2 regions of the Alkalibacillus sp. S2W genome follow, and region 1 is predicted to be linked to the other one. Evidence: a T-box and tRNA genes for the amino acid it is inferred to sense, from the RefSeq annotation. Region 1 holds a T-box; the other holds one or more tRNA genes.
What was found. A T-box is a leader RNA that pairs with one kind of tRNA and senses whether it is charged. The one in region 1 lies ahead of tyrS (tyrosine--tRNA ligase), so its partner is inferred to be a tRNA-Tyr.

Region 2: it encodes a tRNA-Tyr, which carries the amino acid that the T-box ahead of tyrS (tyrosine--tRNA ligase) is inferred to sense. The anticodon was not compared.

Annotation. Positions count from the first base shown of each region.
Region 1 is NZ_CP177234.1:1,945,052-1,954,982, reverse strand. Features, by position in the region: gene ccpA (catabolite control protein A) at 75-1,076, shown strand; gene motP (flagellar motor protein MotP) at 1,130-1,939, shown strand; gene motS (flagellar motor protein MotS) at 1,936-2,715, shown strand; gene ACKXGF_RS10445 (acetoin utilization protein AcuC) at 2,765-3,937, opposite strand; gene ACKXGF_RS10440 (acetoin utilization AcuB family protein) at 3,934-4,581, opposite strand; gene ACKXGF_RS10435 (GNAT family N-acetyltransferase) at 4,597-5,235, opposite strand; gene ACKXGF_RS10430 (transglycosylase domain-containing protein) at 5,348-8,602, opposite strand; T-box leader at 8,728-8,932, shown strand; gene tyrS (tyrosine--tRNA ligase) at 8,972-9,931, shown strand, end outside.
Region 2 is NZ_CP177234.1:708,035-717,965, forward strand. Features, by position in the region: rRNA gene ACKXGF_RS03815 (23S ribosomal RNA) at 95-3,024, shown strand; rRNA gene rrf (5S ribosomal RNA) at 3,187-3,302, shown strand; tRNA gene ACKXGF_RS03825 (tRNA-Asn) at 3,337-3,411, shown strand; tRNA gene ACKXGF_RS03830 (tRNA-Ser) at 3,419-3,510, shown strand; tRNA gene ACKXGF_RS03835 (tRNA-Glu) at 3,521-3,592, shown strand; tRNA gene ACKXGF_RS03840 (tRNA-Val) at 3,602-3,677, shown strand; tRNA gene ACKXGF_RS03845 (tRNA-Met) at 3,778-3,854, shown strand; tRNA gene ACKXGF_RS03850 (tRNA-Asp) at 3,858-3,934, shown strand; tRNA gene ACKXGF_RS03855 (tRNA-Phe) at 3,962-4,037, shown strand; tRNA gene ACKXGF_RS03860 (tRNA-Tyr) at 4,046-4,131, shown strand; tRNA gene ACKXGF_RS03865 (tRNA-Trp) at 4,137-4,210, shown strand; tRNA gene ACKXGF_RS03870 (tRNA-His) at 4,215-4,290, shown strand; tRNA gene ACKXGF_RS03875 (tRNA-Gln) at 4,299-4,373, shown strand; tRNA gene ACKXGF_RS03880 (tRNA-Gly) at 4,377-4,451, shown strand; tRNA gene ACKXGF_RS03885 (tRNA-Cys) at 4,492-4,565, shown strand; cobalamin riboswitch at 4,834-5,029, shown strand; gene ACKXGF_RS03890 (ribonucleoside-diphosphate reductase subunit alpha) at 5,169-7,445, shown strand; gene ACKXGF_RS03895 (ribonucleotide-diphosphate reductase subunit beta) at 7,458-8,498, shown strand; tRNA gene ACKXGF_RS03900 (tRNA-Leu) at 8,576-8,658, shown strand; gene ACKXGF_RS03905 (cell wall hydrolase) at 8,752-9,192, opposite strand; gene ACKXGF_RS03910 (hypothetical protein) at 9,377-9,502, opposite strand; gene ACKXGF_RS03915 (ArsR/SmtB family transcription factor) at 9,801-9,931, shown strand, end outside.

The DNA of each region.
Region 1 (9,931 bases):
ACATGCCTATTAGTTATTGAGACTAAAAATGTGAGCTTGGAAGGAAAGTAACCTGTAATAAGGAGTCGTTGACTATGGGTGTAACTATTTATGATGTAGCAAAAGAAGCAAATGTCTCAATGGCTACTGTTTCACGTGTGATTAACGGAAACACTAATGTGAAACCAGCTACAAGACAAAAAGTATTAAATGCAATCGGGGAATTAGGTTTTAGGCCAAATGCGGTTGCACGAGGTTTAGCTAGCCGAAAAACAACATCAGTTGGTGTCATTATTCCAGACATTTCAAATTTGTTTTTTGCAGAGTTAGCAAGAGGTATTGAGGATATTGCCTCGATGTATAAATATCATATTATCCTTAGTAGCTCTGATCAGCAACAAAATAAAGAGCTAGACTTATTAGATAATATGTTAGAAAAACAAGTAGACGGAGTCATTTTTATGGGCTCCTCAGTAACGAGTGAGCATATTGAAGCGTTTAGCCAAGCTAATGTCCCTGTCATATTAGCAGCTACAGTAGACGATAGTCACACGTTACCTTCAGTTAATATTGATTATTATGAAGCAATGAAAGATGCCGTTATTCACTTAAGTCAACAAATTGACAAAGAAGCGATTGGGTTTGTTACGTCTCCTTTAAACGCTAAGATTAATGAAATGAAACGTCAAGGCTATTTAGATGCTATTAAAGAGAGTGGTTTACCATTCAATGAAGAATACGTCTATCCAGGCGATGACAGTTACCAGTCTGGTATTGATGCCGCGAATTATTTCTTAAATCAATCGAATCCCCCTAGGGCAATTATTACATCTTCAGATGAAATGGCACTTGGGGTCGTTCACGGTGCTCAGGATTATGGAATCAAAGTACCAGATGATTTAAACGTTGTTGGTTTTGATAATACGCGCTTAGCTAATATGGTCAGACCAACCTTAACCAGTGTATTACAACCGATGTATGACATTGGGGCCGTCTCAATGCGTTTGTTAACGAAATTACTTCGCGGGGAAGAAATTGAAGAGGAACAAGTCACTTTACCTCATCGAATTGTTGTTAGAGACTCAACAAAAAATTAAACCTGACGATATAGTTTATAGGTAGGCTTATATAGAAGTAGGGTGAGAGAGAGATGAAAAAAAGTGACATACTAACACCAGTCGGTATCGGTCTTGGTGCAACAATGCTTTTACTAGGTATTTATTTTAATGATGGCTTTGGTGGTGTAACATCATTTATTCAAATTAGCTCCATGATTGTTGTCATTGGTGGTTTAACAGGTGCATTATTTGTTAACTTTAACTTAGCAGAAATGAAATTAAGTTTAAGGGTTTTTAAAGAATCGTTTCGAGACGATGATTATAATTTAAGAGAACTAATACAATTATTTATATCATTATCAGAAAAAGCGAGACGTGAAGGACTCCTAGCATTAGAGAGTGAAGTTGAAGAATTGAATGATCCGTTTATTAAAAAGGGGATTTATCTAGCCATTGATGGCATTGAACCGGAAGTCATTAATGATATTATGAACGCTGAAATTGCTGCGACTGAAGAACGTCATAGCAAAGGGCGTTCGATTATAGAAAAGGCCGGGGAATATGCTCCTGCTTGGGGAATGATTGGTACACTGATTGGTTTAATCTTGATGTTGAACCAATTGAATAATCCTGAAACACTCGGACCAAGTATGGCAGTGGCATTGTTAACCACTTTCTATGGGATGGTGCTTGCGAATCTTGTGTTCTTACCAATAGCAGGTAAATTAGTTTCACGTACTGAAGAAGAAATCTTCATGAAACAAGTCGTTGTTGAAGGTGTGATTGGCGTTCAATCTGGTCAGAATCCGAAAATTCTAGAGGAGAAACTAAGTGCTTTCTTACCTGCTGAAACAACGAAAGATCAGCAAGAGGAGGAAGACCAGGAAGAGGAGGTAACATGAAGCCAAAAAATAAAAAGCAGCCGAAACGTAGTGCGCCGCTTTGGATGGTTACATATTCAGATATGATGACGCTGATTCTTGTTTTCTTTATTTTGTTGTTTTCGATGTCACAAATTGATGCAACGAAGTTTAATGCAGTAGCGGAATCATATCGAGACAATGTTATTTTCGACTTTATGCCTTCACCGATTGAAGAAGAAAATCCAACCGATTACGAAGAAGAAAGTGAAACGGATGGGGAGAATGATTCTGAAGATGAATCTCAACCGGACCAGGAACCGAGTCAAGATATAACAGCTGAGGAAGATCAGCAAAATCTAGACGAAATATACGAAGAAATTCAAGCCTACCTAGATGAAAACGAATTAAATGATATGATTACCGCTAATCAAACGGATCAAGGTGTTGTCCTTGTATTGCAAGAACGTGTGCTATTTGAAACGGGTGAAGCGGAGTTAATCGAGGATTTCCAACCATTTTTAGATCAATTAGCTTTATTGTTAGGGAATATGCCTAATAATGTTGAAGTCGAAGGTCATACAGATGATCGTCCGATTAATACATATCGTTATCCTTCTAACTGGGAATTGTCGACTGCAAGAGCTAGTAGTGTGATTCGATATTTTATTGAAGAACATTCATTAGATCCAACACGTTTTGAAGCGACGGGTTATGCTGAATATCGTCCTGTTTCAGACAATAATTCGGAAGACAATTTACAACGCAATCGTCGGGTGGAAATGGTTATCTTAGAATTAGATCAAGGTTCATCTTAATCAAAAAGCCTAATGGAGACTGATAGCAGTTTTCTCCATTAGGCTTTTTTTACATCATATAATTACGGTCGTTGAGGATTGGTTGTAATAATTTTTGTACGAGAATGCTATTTTTCTCGGTTATTTCTTCTTTTCTTGGAATTGGTTTATATAAGTTCTCTTGATCATGCCATGTTGCAGGAAGCGTAACGGGACTTTCTTGTTGAAAGCGTTCAATCCAAGAAGTTGGTATGTTACCTTTGAATGGTTCTCCATGATTAGCAACAGCCCATAACTGTGACCAAGCACGAGGCACGACACGCCAAATATCATAGCCACCACCACCTAAAGCAACCCATTTCCCCTGACAATAAGTATCTGCAACAGATTGGGCTAATTTAGGGATTTCCTCATAAATCTTCATCGTACAAGCCAAATGGGATAAAGGATCAAGAACATGCGCATCAGCTCCATTTTGAGTCACGATAATATCTGGAATGAAATGCTCGGCTACATTAAACAACGTTTTCTGATAAGTATCTAAAAATGACTCATCTTCCGTAAAGGCATCAATTGGAACATTAAACGAAGTGCCATAACCATCATTGTGCCCACGTTCATTTATATTACCTGTGCCCGGAAATAAATAACGACCTGTTTCATGAATCGAAAGGGTGCAAACATTAGGGTCATCGTAAAATATCCATTGGACACCATCGCCATGATGTGCATCTGTATCAACATATAATACCTTATAATCATAATGCTTTCTAATATACTGAATGGCGATCGCTGCATCATTATAAATACAAAAGCCAGATGCTTTACGGCGAAAACCATGGTGTAATCCTCCACCGAGATTAACGACAGTATTATAAGAACCATTTAAGACATGATCGACGGCACTTAGAGTTCCACCAACTAGTTGACTGGCCGCGAGATGCATGTCTTGAAAGGCAGGTGTATCCTCGGTCCCAATTCCAAACTCAATTGTTTCTTCTTCTTTTAGTTCATTTCGACTTGCTCGTTTAACGGCATCTATATACTTCGGATCATGTACTAAAGCGATTTCAGAATCGGTTGCAATACGAGGTGTGATGATTTGTTCATCACTTACAGCTTTCATGTCCTTAAGTAATTCGTAAGTTAATTCAACGCGTTTTTGATTAAAAGGATGCTGTTCACCAAAATTGTAGTTTTGAAATGTATCTGTATAGATGAATCCTGCTTGTAGATGTGTCATTTTGATAACCCTGGAATATTTGGCCAAATCACTTCATAGCCGTATTGTTTCAGTTCATCAATTAATGGCATCGGATTCATCGTTTGAATTCTTAAGACAATAATTTTTTCAGTATAGCTATCTTGATAAGGATAGACATAAACAGAAGAGATATTGGTGTTTCGTTCACTTACAATCTTGGTGACATGTGGTAAAACGCCCACTTTATTAGGCACTTTGATTTCTATTTGCGAACTTTGCTCATGAATGCCTGTAAGCTGAATTAAGCGATATAGTAAGTCTTTCTCTGTCACGATTCCGACCAGTTGATTATTTTTCGTGACAGGCACACAAGCAATCTCATGATCATAAAAAATCGATGCAATATCTTCGATGAAATCTAAAGGATGAACGGTAATAACAGGAGATGTCATGATCGATGATACATCGTGTTTTAAGATTTGATAATTCTGTTCAGGTTCTAAAATAGATGGTGTTGCATCTCGTACATCTCGGTCTGATAAAATACCAACGACTTGGTCATTTTCATCCACAATTGGAATATGACGAATGGTATGTTCATTTAATAAAGCTAAGGCTTCTTCAATTAAGTCACTAGGGCTTAATTTGACTGTGGGTTTGGACATAATTTCTTCTACTAACATCGTCTCACCTCATTTTTACATCCAATCATGACGCTTACCCATAAAGCGTAATGAATCGAATGTTTCAATTGATTCTTCTGGTACGTTCTCACCAATTCTAACAAGTAAACAATTAGCGGGGTGGGACATAATTTCTGGGTCGTCTGTTGACATAGGTGTCAGTCCACCATGGCCCATCATTCTCTCCATGATTTCGCGATATTGCCAAATATTTAGTCGTGTTGAATCCATATCCCAATGCCAATAGTATTCAGTTGTAATGACAATATAGTTCTCCATTTGGTGATCTAACATCGCCACTTCTAGCAAAGTGGATCCAATACTAAGACCACGATAGTCATTAGATACTTCGATAGCACCTAATTCAATCAAATCTTCCATTTTGATTTCAGACCAACGCTCTAATGGATCAGGATGTAAGAAGGTCGCATAACCAACGATCTTATCGCCATCACGAGCAATAACAATACGTCCTTCTTCGAAATCAGCAATAGACTTTACTGCTTCAAATTGTTTCTTAGCTGGACGAAATGCTGTTAAACCCTCGTCAAAGTAATAATCAGCTAAAAAAGTTGAAGATAGAGGTCCTTCTACAATAATGACTTGATCGCCATTCTGAATCGTTTTGTGATGATAGGTTTTTGGATGCTTCAAAGTGACACCACCTAAATCAAATGATAAGTCTATTATAACATGTTTAGTCATCATTCTTATAGAAAAATCCCACTGAATTGAGTCAGTGGGATTTGAATAATTTAAGGTTGATTTAGTTTGAACTGTCACCGGAACCGTCGGTGGAACCATCGTCAGAACCACCACCGGAACCGCCGCTGGAACCATCGTCAGAACCACCACCGGAACCGCCGCTGGAACCATCGTCAGAACCACCACCGGAACCGCCGCTGGAACCATCGTCAGAACCACCACCGGAACCGTCGGTGGAACCATCGTCAGAACCACCATCGGAACCGTCGGTGGAACCATCGTCAGAACCACCACCGGAACCGCCGCTGGAACCATCGTCAGAACCACCACCGGAACCGCCGTTAGAACCATCGTCAGAACCACCACCGGAACCGCCGTTGGAACCATCGTCAGAACCACCATCGGAACCGTCGGTGGAACCATCGTCAGAACCACCATCGGAACCGCCACTGGAACCATCGTCAGATCCTTCACTGGAGTCATTATTATCTCCTGATCCAGAATCTCCTTCAGAACCAGACTCTTCACTTTCTTCTTCCTCTTCTTCAAGTGAACCATAAATTACTGATTCAGATAGGTTTGATTCATGGCCATACAGACTTACAGCTCTCACTGCATAGACAGAATCACTTGATGGAAGAGAAATTTCTGTTGACGTTGTATTTCCAATTTCACTAAATGAGCTATCTTCATCTGCAGCACGGTAAACTCTATAACCAACAACTTGACCGTCTGCTCCAGACCAATTAAGTGTACCGCCTGAAATAGATACATTGGATGGTGCGCTAGGTGCGCCTTCATCATCTAATTCGTCTTCAACGTTGACCAAGTCTGGGATATCACCATCCTCGATGATTTGGTCCATATCAACTGGGTCAGACCAACCAGAACCAACTCGATAAGTTGTGCCCCAGCCAAATTCATCGATAAAGTCGTTTTCCATTGTAAAGCCTTCTTCGGTAAATTCACTAGGTGTTGCATCAACAGCTGGATAACGATCGCCATCTATTTCGACATAGTCACTAGTTGAGAAGATGTCGTTATCGCTAGAAGACGGTGCATAGTCGGTATTAAATAGGTCAGTTTCAACTAAACCGAGTTCAGCGCACATGTCACTTGGCGCGTTACCTGTTAATCCACAGTAACTGCGTGAAACAATGCCCCCAGGACTTGAAAAGCTTTCACTTGGTGTTACAAGGTCAGAATTTATCTCAGCAGAAGAATTAACGAGTTCCGACCAAAACTGTAGGTTACGTCTACTATACTGATCATGGTTTAGCTCTAGAGCAGATGGATTTACGGCTTCATCATGATTGTAATACCCCATCCATGTTCCGACTGTGACATTTGGGTTAGTACCTACAAACCAAGCATCTTTATAGTCTCCAGATGTACCTGTTTTACCAGCCCAGTCAACACCAGGATTATTCAGTGTATAATTTAAGGATGCTGCCGTACCATTGTTGACGACATCACGCATCATATCGATCGTTAAATAAGCAGTTTGAGGCGAGAAGACTTCCTCAGATTCGGATTCATGTTCATAAATAATATTGCCTTCATCATCTTCAATGCGCTCAACCATGTACGGACTCTTATGGTTACCTTGATTAGCGAAAGTCGTATAAGCAGAGACATTTTCTTCAATGGTCATAGGAGGTGATGGACCTAGAACGTTTGATGGAACGTTTTGTCCACCATCAATCCCCATTTTGTCTAAAAATCGTTTTGGATTACCATCTTCTTCGATGATGTCAATCATCAAACGGGAAGCAGGGATGTTATCGGAATCCCGCAATGCTTCTCTTGCGCTAACAAATCCACCAGTATCATAGGAAATATAGTTACTTGGTGACCATGGTTCGCCAGGGTAGTAGTCAAATTTAACATTTAAAAGAGGTGATCCAGGTTGAATAATACCTAATTCCATTCCGACTGCATAACCAAACAACGGTTTCATCGTACTACCAGGAGGTCGAATATTATAGGTTGCATTATTGACTTGGCGTCTGTCGAAATCTCGACCACCCACAAAACTTAAAATGGCACCTGAACTATTCTCAATCATCATCGCGCCAGCTTCAACAGGAATTTCTTTTTGTGTTATTTCACCTGTATCAGGATTTTCTACTTGAACGGTTTTTGTTCTACCGTAATTGTCAAACTTATTCTTTCTAACTTGCCATTCGTCATAAATATCTTTCTTAATGGTTGTATGCACTTTTAGTCCGCTATGACGCAATTCATTCATGGCTAAATCACGGTAATGCTGACGTGTTGAGTCAACATTATTATATTCTTCTAATTCACCTTGTTCTTCAGCTAATTGTTCAGCTAAGACGTCGCGTGCACGTCTTTGAACTTCATCTGCAATAAATGGGTAATCGTCACGAATCGATTCAGTTTTTTGGGTGAAATCAGAGACAATGTCGTAATTTAAAGCCTCTTCATATTCTTGATCACTAATTTTCCCAGCGTCATGCATACGTTCCAGAACTGATTCCATTCGGTTTAAACCAGGTTGTAATTGATCTTCTGGCTTAAGTTCACCACCATTAGCATAAGGTGTATAAACATATGGATTTTGTGGTAAACCAGCGATATAGGCAGCTTGAGGGATATTCAACTCTTCAGCATTCACATCAAAGATTCCTTGAGCTGCTGCTTGAATACCAGCAATATTACGCCCAGTAGAGTCTCGTCCAAATGGCACGACATTTAGATAAGCTTCTAATATATTTTCCTTATCAATAAATTGTTCTAAGCGTAAAGAAATGAATATTTCCTCAGCCTTACGTTCGAATGATACTTCATTAGACAAGATTTGGTTTTTAACGAGCTGCTGGGTCAATGTACTACCACCAGTTTGCGTAGGTGTTCCAGCAAATTGTTGGTATAGGGCACGCATGATGGCCTTTGGTACAATACCTTCGTGCTCATAGAAATTCTCGTCTTCAGTAGCAATCACAGCGTCTATGAAAGTTTGTGAGACTTGATCACTACTAATTTGTTCACGGTGTATATTACCACGAATTTCACCTAAGTATTTTTCGTCAGCGAAAAATACTTCAGATGTTTCTTCATAGTTATGGACCATTTCTGTCATTTCACTAGCTTCACTAACTTCTACGTCTTCAACTAAAGAAGCGAGATAGCCGAAACCTAATCCACCAATAAAAAAGGCGACGGTTACACCGATAATGATGAAGAATAGTAAGACATTCCAAGCAATATCGAGTGAAACACGTGTGTATTTCGGGAATTTTCCTTTTTGAAAAAATGATAGAAATTTATTGTCAGATTTTTGATTACTCATCGACGAACCTCCTAAAATATCGATTATATTATAGCATATCTTGTCTAATCGTCATATCATCTATTAGAATGATTATGTTGCGTTTTTAGTAAGACTATGGTAAAAATATAATGATCAAATAAAAATAACAAGCGACGAATAGTTGAAGTAAGGACATAATGATGGTGTTACAGAGAGCTGATGGGTGGTGCAAATCAGTACACACTATGGACTGAATTACGGCTAGGAGCTTTTCTCGATTAAGAGACGGTTAATCCCGTTAACGAATGAAGTGGTGTCTTGTATTTGAAGACACAAATAGGGTGGTAACGCGAGCCTCTCGTCCCTAAGCGGATGAGGGGCTTTTTTATATTTTAAAGGAGGTATACCATGAATATTATTGAAGATTTACATGCCAGAGGGCTCATTAATCAGATGACTGATGATGAGGGATTAGAAAAGCATTTAATTGAAGATAGAGTGTCACTATATTGTGGATTTGACCCTACAGCTGATAGCCTTCATATTGGTCATTTATTACCTATTTTAATGCTGAAACGTTTCCAAGAAGCGGGTCATCGACCGATTGCATTAGTTGGTGGTGGTACTGGTTTAATTGGTGATCCGAGTGGACGTAGTGAAGAACGTCAATTGAATGAGGAATCAATTGTTCAAGATTGGGTGGCTAATATTGAGAGTCAATTGTCTCGTTTAATTGATTTTTCCGATGAGAAGACAGGAGCCAAAGTCGTGAATAACTATGATTGGCTTTCAGAGATGTCAGTGATCGATTTATTGCGTGATGTAGGTAAGCATTTCAGTGTTAATTATATGTTAGCGAAGGATTCTGTTGAAACAAGAATCGAAAACGGGATTTCTTTTACAGAATTCACTTATATGTTGCTTCAGTCACTTGATTTCCAACGATTAAATCAACAAGAAAATGTGACCTTACAAATTGGTGGTAGTGACCAGTGGGGTAATATTACAGCTGGATTAGAATTTATTCGTCGTAAAAGTGATGAAGGTGAAGATGTTGAGGCATACGGCCTAACAGTACCGTTAATTACTAAGGCTGACGGTTCAAAGTTTGGTAAAACAGCAGGTGGAGCTATTTGGCTTGATGAGAAGAAGACGAGTCCTTATGAATTTTACCAATTCTGGATTAATACCGATGATCGTGATGTCGTGAAGTTCTTGAAATCTTTCACCTTCTTATCATTAGAGGAGATTGCTGAATTAGAGAAAGAACTATCAGAACGTCCAGAACAAAGAATTGCTCAGCGTCGATTAGCTGAAGAAATGACGAAGATGGTTCATAGTGAAGCAGCCCTCAATCAAGCACAACGT
Region 2 (9,931 bases), 1.2 Mb from region 1:
TAGATAAGATGAGATACCAAAGCATCGAAAAGCAAGTAAAGACACAAGCGTCTTTTCACGCATAACTTGATGGTTCGCCATGGAGTTAAGAGTTAGTTAAGTGAACAAGGGCGCACGGTGGATGCCTTGGCACTAGGAGTCGAAGAAGGACGGGACAAACACCGATATGCCTCGGCGAGCAGTAAGTAAGCGTCGACCCGGGGATGTCCGAATGGGGAAACCCACGACCCGTAATGGGGTCGTATCCATGGCTGAATACATAGGTCATGGAAGACAACTCAGGGAACTGAAACATCTCAGTACCTGAAGGAAGAGAAAGCAACCGCGATTTCCTGAGTAGCGGCGAGCGAAACGGAAACAGCCCAAACCAAGGCGCATGCGTCTTGGGGTTGTAGGACACGCCATACGGAGTGATCAAGATACACGGTAGATGAAGCAACCTGGAACGGTTCGCCAGAGACGGTAAAAGCCCGGTAATCGAAACGGTGTATCCTCCGGCGTGGATCCTGAGTACGACGGAACACGTGTTATTCCGTCGGAATCCGGGAGGACCATCTCCCAAGGCTAAATACTCCCTAGTGACCGATAGTGAACCAGTACCGTGAGGGAAAGGTGAAAAGCACCCCGGAAGGGGAGTGAAATAGAACCTGAAACTGTGTGCCTACAAGTAGTCGAAGCCCGTTAATGGGTGACGGCGTGCCTTTTGTAGAATGAACCGGCGAGTTACGAGGACGAGCAAGGTTAAAGAGCAGATCTGGAGCCGCAGCGAAAGCGAGTCTGAACAGGGCGTATCAGTTCGTCATCGTAGACCCGAAACTGTGTGATCTACCCATGTCCAGGGTGAAGGTCAGGTAACACTGACTGGAGGCCCGAACCCACGTATGTTGAAAAATGCGGGGATGAGGTGTGGGTAGCGGTGAAATGCCAATCGAACACAGAGATAGCTGGTTCTCTCCGAAATAGCTTTAGGGCTAGCCTCAACGTAGCGAGTCTTGGAGGTAGAGCACTGATTGGACTAGGGGCCCCTATCGGGTTACCGAATTCAGTCAAACTCCGAATGCCAATGACTTACCGTTGGGAGTCAGACTATGGGTGATAAGGTTCATAGTCGAAAGGGAAACAGCCCAGACCGCCAGCTAAGGTCCCTAAGTATGTGTTAAGTGGGAAAGGATGTGACGTTGCTCAGACAACCAGGATGTTAGCTTAGAAGCAGCTATCATTTAAAGAGTGCGTAATAGCTCACTGGTCGAGTGACGTTGCGCCGAAAATTTACCGGGGCTAAACACATCACCGAAGCTGCGGATTGTCCGCAGGACAATGGTAGGAGAGCGTTCTAAGGGCTTAGAAGTCAGACCGTGAGGACTGGTGGAGCGCTTAGAAGTGAGGATGCCGGTATGAGTAGCGAAAAAGAAGTGAGAATCTTCTTCACCGTAAGCCTAAGGTTTCCTGAGGAAGGCTCGTCCGCTCAGGGTAAGTCGGGACCTAAGCCGAGGCCGAAAGGCGTAGGCGATGGCCAACAGGTTGAAATTCCTGTACCACCTCCTTTCCGTTCGAACGACGGGGAGACGCAGGAGGATAAGGGAAGCGTGCCACCGGATGTGCACGCCCAAGCAGAGAGTGTGATGGATAGGCAAATCCGTCCATCGGACGCATGATCTGTGATGGGGAGGGAACATAAGTACCGAAGTCCCGGATTTCACACTGCCTAGAAAAGCCTCTAGTGAGGAAAGAGGTGCCCGTACCGCAAACCGACACAGGTAGGCGAGGAGAGTATCCTAAGGTGATCGGGAGAACTCTCGTTAAGGAACTCGGCAAAATGACCCCGTAACCTCGGGAGAAGGGGTGCTCATCTAGGCTACGGCCTAGGGAGCCGCAGTGAAAAGGCCCAAGCGACTGTTTATCAAAAACACAGGTCTCTGCGAAGCCGTAAGGCGAAGTATAGGGGCTGACACCTGCCCGGTGCTGGAAGGTTAAGGGGATGCGTTCGTCCTTCGGGACAAAGCGTTGAACCGAAGCCCCAGTAAACGGCGGCCGTAACTATAACGGTCCTAAGGTAGCGAAATTCCTTGTCGGGTAAGTTCCGACCCGCACGAAAGGTGCAACGACTTGGGCACTGTCTCAACGAGAGACCCGGTGAAATTATACTATGCGTGAAAATGCGCATTACCCGCGACAAGACGGAAAGACCCCGTGGAGCTTTACTGTAGCCTGATATTGAATGTTGGTACAGCTTGTACAGGATAGGTGGGAGCCTAAGATGCCGGAGCGCAAGCTTCGGCGGAGGCGCCGGTGGGATACCACCCTGGCTGTACGGACATTCTAACCCCGAGCCGTGATCCGGTTCGGAGACAGTGTCAGGTGGGCAGTTTGACTGGGGCGGTCGCCTCCCAAAGAGTAACGGAGGCGCCCAAAGGTTCCCTCAGAATGGTTGGAAATCATTCGCAGAGTGTAAAGGCAGAAGGGAGCTTGACTGCGAGACTTACAAGTCGAGCAGGGACGAAAGTCGGGCTTAGTGATCCGGCGGTTCCGCATGGAAGGGCCGTCGCTCAACGGATAAAAGCTACCCCGGGGATAACAGGCTTATCTCCCCCAAGAGTCCACATCGACGGGGAGGTTTGGCACCTCGATGTCGGCTCATCGCATCCTGGGGCTGTAGTCGGTCCCAAGGGTTGGGCTGTTCGCCCATTAAAGCGGTACGCGAGCTGGGTTCAGAACGTCGTGAGACAGTTCGGTCCCTATCTGTCGTGGGCGTTGGAAATTTGAGAGGAGCTGTCCTTAGTACGAGAGGACCGGGATGGACACACCGCTGGTGTACCAGTTGTTCCACCAGGAGCACTGCTGGGTAGCTACGTGTGGTCGGGATAAGTGCTGAAAGCATCTAAGCATGAAGCCCCCCTCAAGATGAGATTTCCCATTGCCTCGAGCAAGTAAGATCCCTCAGAGACGATGAGGTTGATAGGTCCGAGGTGGAAGCGTGGTGACACGTGGAGCTGACGGATACTAATCGATCGAGGACTTAACTAACGGTTAAGACGCCTGGTCGACGTTGCACGGTATCATCTTATCTAGTTTTGAGGGTACTTGTACCCTTTTTAAGAGGAATTAAATTTCATTTTAACCTTGAAATTTTCTTCGAAGGTGAATATAATTAAACATGTCGCCATGAAGTTGGTACATAATTATTTGTCCGGTGATTATGGCAGAGAGGTCACACCTGTTCCCATGCCGAACACAGCAGTTAAGCTCTCTAGCGCCGATGGTAGTTGGGGTTCTTCCCCTGCGAGAGTAGGACGTCGCCGGGCTGATCAATTCTCCTTCAAGGACAGTTGAAAATATTCCAGCGTAGCTCAGAGGTAGAGCAATCGGCTGTTAACCGATTGGTCGCAGGTTCGAATCCTGCCGCTGGAGCCATTTTTTTGGAGAGCTGTCCGAGTGGTCGAAGGAGCACGATTGGAAATCGTGTAGGCCGCTACCGCGGTCTCGAGGGTTCGAATCCCTCGCTCTCCGCCATTAATTATACGGCCCGTTGGTCAAGCGGTTAAGACACCGCTCTTTCACGGCGGTAACACGGGTTCGAGTCCCGTACGGGTCATTCCTGATCGGAGGATTAGCTCAGTTGGGAGAGCACTTGCCTTACAAGCAAGGGGTCGGTGGTTCGAGCCCGCCATCCTCCACCATTGAAATTATTAGTTGACTTTCATTTTAAAAAATCGTAAACTAATAAACGTGTCATCTTTCTAAACTTAATCTGTTTTCAATATGAAAAGCAGACAATATCGCGGGGTGGAGCAGTCTGGTAGCTCGTCGGGCTCATAACCCGGAGGTCGTAGGTTCAAATCCTACCCCCGCAACCAAAAGGTCCGGTAGTTCAGATGGTTAGAATGCCTGCCTGTCACGCAGGAGGTCGCGGGTTCGAGTCCCGTCCGGACCGCCATTTTAAAATTTAAATAGTAGTACATATGGCTCGGTAGCTCAGTCGGTAGAGCAACGGACTGAAAATCCGTGTGTCGGCGGTTCGAATCCGTCCCGAGCCACCATTTGTTTTGGAGGGGTAGCGAAGTTGGCCAAACGCGGCGGACTGTAAATCCGCTCTCTCAGAGTTCGGCGGTTCGAATCCGTCCCCCTCCACCACTTATAGGGGTATAGTTTAATGGTAAAACGAAGGTCTCCAAAACCTTTGATGTGGGTTCGATTCCTACTACCCCTGCCATATGGCGGTCGTGGCGAAGAGGTTAACGCACCGGATTGTGGCTCCGGCACTCGAGGGTTCGAATCCCTCCGGTCGCCCCATTTGACATTGGGCCATGGCCAAGCGGTAAGGCAACGGCTTTTGGTGCCGTCATGCGTAGGTTCGAATCCTACTGGCCCAGCCACTAGCGGAAGTAGTTCAGCGGTAGAACACCACCTTGCCAAGGTGGGGGTCGCGGGTTCGAATCCCGTCTTCCGCTCCATTTTTTTAAGTTTAGACTTCTCGAATAATCCGCTTTAGATGGCGGCATAGCCAAGTGGTAAGGCAGAGGTCTGCAAAACCTTTATCACCGGTTCGAATCCGGTTGCCGCCTCCAAAAATTTTTATATGATTACATAAGCCAAGTTGGTAGACAATCTGTTTATCAGCTTTTTTTTATTATAAATTTACTTTTATCTTTTGTTAGGAATTCGATAATGATCTAAGTACGTATTTTAACTATTATTGTTCTAACGTAATTTGTAACGAGATGAGTTTATTTTTAAAAATGCTTAATAAATAAAGTGCTAAAAATCTCTTGTGTTTTAAATGATTATTAGTTAAACTCTATATATAGTTGTTTTTATTTAATTTAAAACTACATATTGTATTCAGCTTATACGGATGCCTTTATGAGGCTTAATAGGGAATTTGGTGAGAATCCAAAACTGCCCCCGCAACTGTAAACGTGGATGAAATGGGTTTGCCACTTTATAAGATTAGTTAATGCTGCTTATAAGGGAAGGCCCATAGTAAAGTGAAGCGTAAGTCAGGAGACCTGTCTGTATGAGCCGAGTTACATTGTCTTCGGGGTGAAAGAGAATGGAACGACACAGGTGATTACAGGTAGGCTAAGAATCCTACTATTGTCATATAGGTCGTTTTATTCGCTTTCAACCTCGTTGGAAGCGAATTTTTTTGTTTAGGGAGGCGTGACAGAATGGATACAGTAACTAAAGTAGTAACGAAAGTGGTCACAGGACAAAATCAGGAAACATTTTTAGAAGAGCGTTTACGGGGGTTTATTGAACGCGTTACAAAGGGGTACGATCATTTAGACGTAGAGCTTTACGAAGACAAAGTGTTGACGGCTATTGGTAGCAAGGACGAAGTGACAAAAGCTCAAATAACAAATGAATTATTATTGCGGGGCCTTGATTTAATTAGCCCAGAGGAACCTGACTGGACTTTTGTGTGTGCCAATATTTACTTAGAACAGTTATACAAAGAAGCAGGACAAAACAGAGAATACGAGGCGAGAGAGCGTTATGGTTCTTATTATGACTTACAACATGTATTAACTCAAAAACAAATTTACAGTGGTGATATTTTAACGTCATATACGGCTGAAGAACTGAAGCAAGCTGAGAATATGATTGATCCAGAACGAGATCGTTACTTTACGTATATAGGATTGAGAACATTGGCTGATCGTTATTTGGCAACGGATCATGAAGGACGCGTTTATGAATTGCCTCAAGAACGCTTTATGACGATTGCATTGACGTTAATGATGAATGAGCCGGAATCGAAACGTATGGAATGGGTTGAAGAAGCGTATTGGGCTTTGAGCAATCTTTATATGACCGTTGCAACACCAACATTAGCAAATGCAGGTAAATCATATGGTCAATTGTCTAGCTGTTTTATCGATACCGTTGATGATAGTTTGCAAGGGATTTATGATTCGAATACGGATATAGCGAACCTATCGAAAAATGGTGGCGGCATAGGTGTTTATCTGGGCAAGATTCGTTCACACGGTAGTTCGATTAAAGGCTTTAAAGGTGTTTCAAGTGGTGTGATGCCATGGATGAAGCAATTAAATAACACGGCAGTTAGTGTTGATCAACTCGGTCAACGACAGGGTGCTATTGCGGTTTATTTGGATATCTGGCATCAGGATATATTTAAGTTTTTAGATGCGAAACTAAATAATGGTGACGAACGTCAACGTACGCATGATTTGTTTACAGGTGTGACATTGCCTGATCTTTTCATGGAGAAAGTGGAGGCACGTGAAAATTGGTACTTGTTTGATCCGCATGAAGTTCGAGATGTGATGGGCTTTAGTTTAGAAGATTATTATGATGAAGAACAAGGTGCTGGGTCATTTAGAGAGAAATATGAAGCGTGTGTGAACCATCCTGATTTAACAAAAGAGACGGTTCCTGCGATTGATGTGATGAAACGGATTATGGTGAGTCAATTAGAAACAGGGACACCTTATATGTTTTACCGTGATGAGGCAAACAGGCAAAATCCGAATAGTCACGCTGGCATGATTTATTGCTCGAACCTTTGTACTGAGATCATGCAGAATCAAAGTGCAACGACCGTCGATGAGCAACATACTGAAGACGGGAAAATCGTTGTGACGAAATCGCCTGGAGACTTTGTTGTTTGTAATTTATCGAGTATCAACTTAGGTAAAGCAGTCCCTGCAGATGTTCTTGAGCGTTTGATTCCGATTCAAGTCCGTATGTTAGATAATGTGATTGATTTGAACAATATTCCTGTGTTGCAGGCACAAATGACGAATCAGAAATATCGTGCTGTCGGATTAGGGACGTTTGGGTATCATCATTTACTCGCTCTAAACAAAATTGCTTGGGAGTCTGAAGAAGCCGTGCAGTTTGCGGATGAGTTATATGAGAAGATTGCCTATTTAACGATTCAAGCAAGTATGGAGTTAGCGCAAGAGAAGGGGGCTTACCCATTGTTTGAAGGTTCAAAATGGCATGATGGACGTTATTTTGACAATAAAGATTATACGGGTGATGCATGGAATAAGTTGAAACAGGACGTGCAGACATATGGTCTTAGAAATGGCTATTTAATGGCTGTCGCACCGAATTCAAGTACGAGTATTATTGCAGGTAGCACGGCAAGCATTGATCCGATTTTTAAAAAGTTTTATTCCGAAGAAAAGAAAGACTACAAGATTCCGGTTACGGCACCTGATCTAAGTCCGAAGACAGTTTGGTATTATAAATCAGCTTATGATATCGACCATCAATGGACGATTGAGCAAAACGCCAAACGACAAAAACATATTGATCAATCGATTTCGTTTAATTTCTATGTACGAAATACGATTAAAGCGAAAGAATTGCTCGATTTGCATATGTCAGCTTGGAAATCAGGTTTTAAAACGACGTACTATACACGCTCGACCTCTTCAGACATTGAAGATTGCGTAAGCTGTGAGTCATAAAGGAGGCTAATCATGGAAAAAACTATGCATGAACGACAATTATATGATCTTAATGCACCCAATAAGTCAACAGGGATTATTAATGGTGAGAGTTCCAATGTGCTTAATTGGGATGACGTACGGTTTAAATGGGCTTATCCTATGTATAAAAACATGCTAGCTAACTTCTGGACGCCATTTGAAATCAATATGTCGAATGATCAGAAACAGTGGCCTGAATTAACTGAAGATGAACGTGAATCATTTAAAAAGATTATTGGGTTATTGGCGTTTTTAGATTCTGTACAAACAGATTATTCTGCAAAAGTCGCAGATTTTTTAACCGATTCAAGCTTGGCAGCGCTCATGCAAGTGTTATCGTTTCAAGAAGTCGTTCACAACCAGTCCTATTCGTATGTCCTGTCATCACTAGTGGACAAACAAGAACAGGATGAGATCTTCGAGTATTGGAAGCATGATGAGATCCTAATCGAACGGAATCAATTTATTGCCGATGGATATGAACGGTTCGTTAAAGAGAAGTCACCACAAGCATTTTTAGAATCGGTCGTATATGATGTCGTCTTAGAAGGATTGTTTTTCTACGCAGGGTTCGCGTTTTTCTATAATTTAGCTCGTAATCAAAAGATGGTATCAACGAGCACGATGATCAACTACATTAATCGTGATGAATTATTACATGTGAATTTGTTTGCTCATATTTTTAAAGAAACGTTAAACGAAAATCCAGAACTGAATACAGATGAAAACCTACAATTCGTGACGGATACATTTCGCGAGGCGGCAGCACTTGAGGTGAAGTGGGGCGAACATATTATAGGTAATAAAATCGACGGAATCAATATGGATGAATTAGAACAATACATTCAATATACAGCGAATAAACGGTGTAAGTTAATGGGTGTACCTGTTCCATTTCCGGATGTGCAAGATAACCCGCTTAAGTGGATCAAAGCTTATAAAGATGCCGATGAAGGCAAGTCCGATTTCTTTGAGCAAAAATCCCGTCAATACACAAAAGTGTCGGATGATAATGGATTTGATGAATTGTAAATTTGAGTACTTTTAGTACCTTGACAAACAAGCTGATTCGTCATATTATGGTTAATGCACGTGAAAAACGTGTCCATGCCAGTGTGGCGGAATTGGCAGACGCGCGTGACTCAAAATCACGTTCCTACTTGGAGTGCCGGTTCGAGCCCGGCCACTGGTATTATAGAACTCGCAAATGTTGATTAATCAATGTTTGCGAGTTTTTATTTTAACTATCAATCAAACCGTTCACCCCAATAACGGGGTGAGCTGTTTAATATCGATAAGCACTAGCACATGTATTAGCTTGTGGTTCGTAATAACAGTGCTCTTTGTATCGTCCGGTAATTGGTTGACCGAACCATGTAGGCGGGCATTCGCCATAAGGGTTAAAGTACCAAAGTGCATATTTAGCAGGTTGTTGTCTCCAGTACTCGATAACTTGCCTTGCTAATCTTTTCTCTGCTTCTCTTGCTGATTGATAAAATAAATTACCCTCTTGCACGGCTTCAAAAGAATAATTTCCACCTTGAATTTGGAAAATCACGTCACGTATCGATCTCAAATCTTCAAAATCCAGACAATTAGCCCGTGTTCGATTTATAATAACATTTCCGACCATTAGCATACCTAATCGGCCTTCACCTACAGCTTCCGCCCTCATTAATCGGGCAATTAAATCAACGTCTTTTTCGGTATAAGCTACTCTTGCCACACATATCACCTCTTAAGGATTTTATGAATAAAAGTTTGAAGATATGAATCTTGAAATAAAAAATTAGTTGTCGAATTAGAGATTTTAAATAGCTACTATTAGTTATTGGTGTTGAGATATGTTCATTTGTGGTCTTAAGTATCCCGATAAGTAATCATTGGGGGAATTCACCATTAAAAGACTCCTATTTTTCTCCAGTTACTTTATGGTCGTGTCGAACGGTTAATGTAAGCATCACAATATTAAATACGATAGAAATTAATGCGCTAGCTATGTGTAGTCCAATAATTAAGTTGAGCTTCTTATCCAAGGTATAAGCACTCCTTTTATTTGTTTGCTGTTAGTCTTATCTTGTATTAGTAAATTTATTATTAGAAATATACGTTTTAAGTTTCTGTTTCAAAGTACAGCAGCCTCGTTTTACCGGAAGTATTAACTGTTTTTAGATCAACTTTGATTCCTTTCATTAATTTCTCTTCGACCGTAAAGTTCATTTAATTAGTTTTTTAGTAAATGATGTACAATATCATCAATTTTGACATGTTCAAAAAGTATATATTAATATATGAATATATACTAATATTCATTACAGAAGGGGTGAAGCCCTAATGACTGACGATCAACATATTAACCTAAATCATAAAGCTTTAGACGAAGAGACACTTTTTGTCGTGTCACAAACATTTAAAGCGCTTGGTGATCCGACAAGAATTCAGATTCTTCATTTGTTGTTTAACAA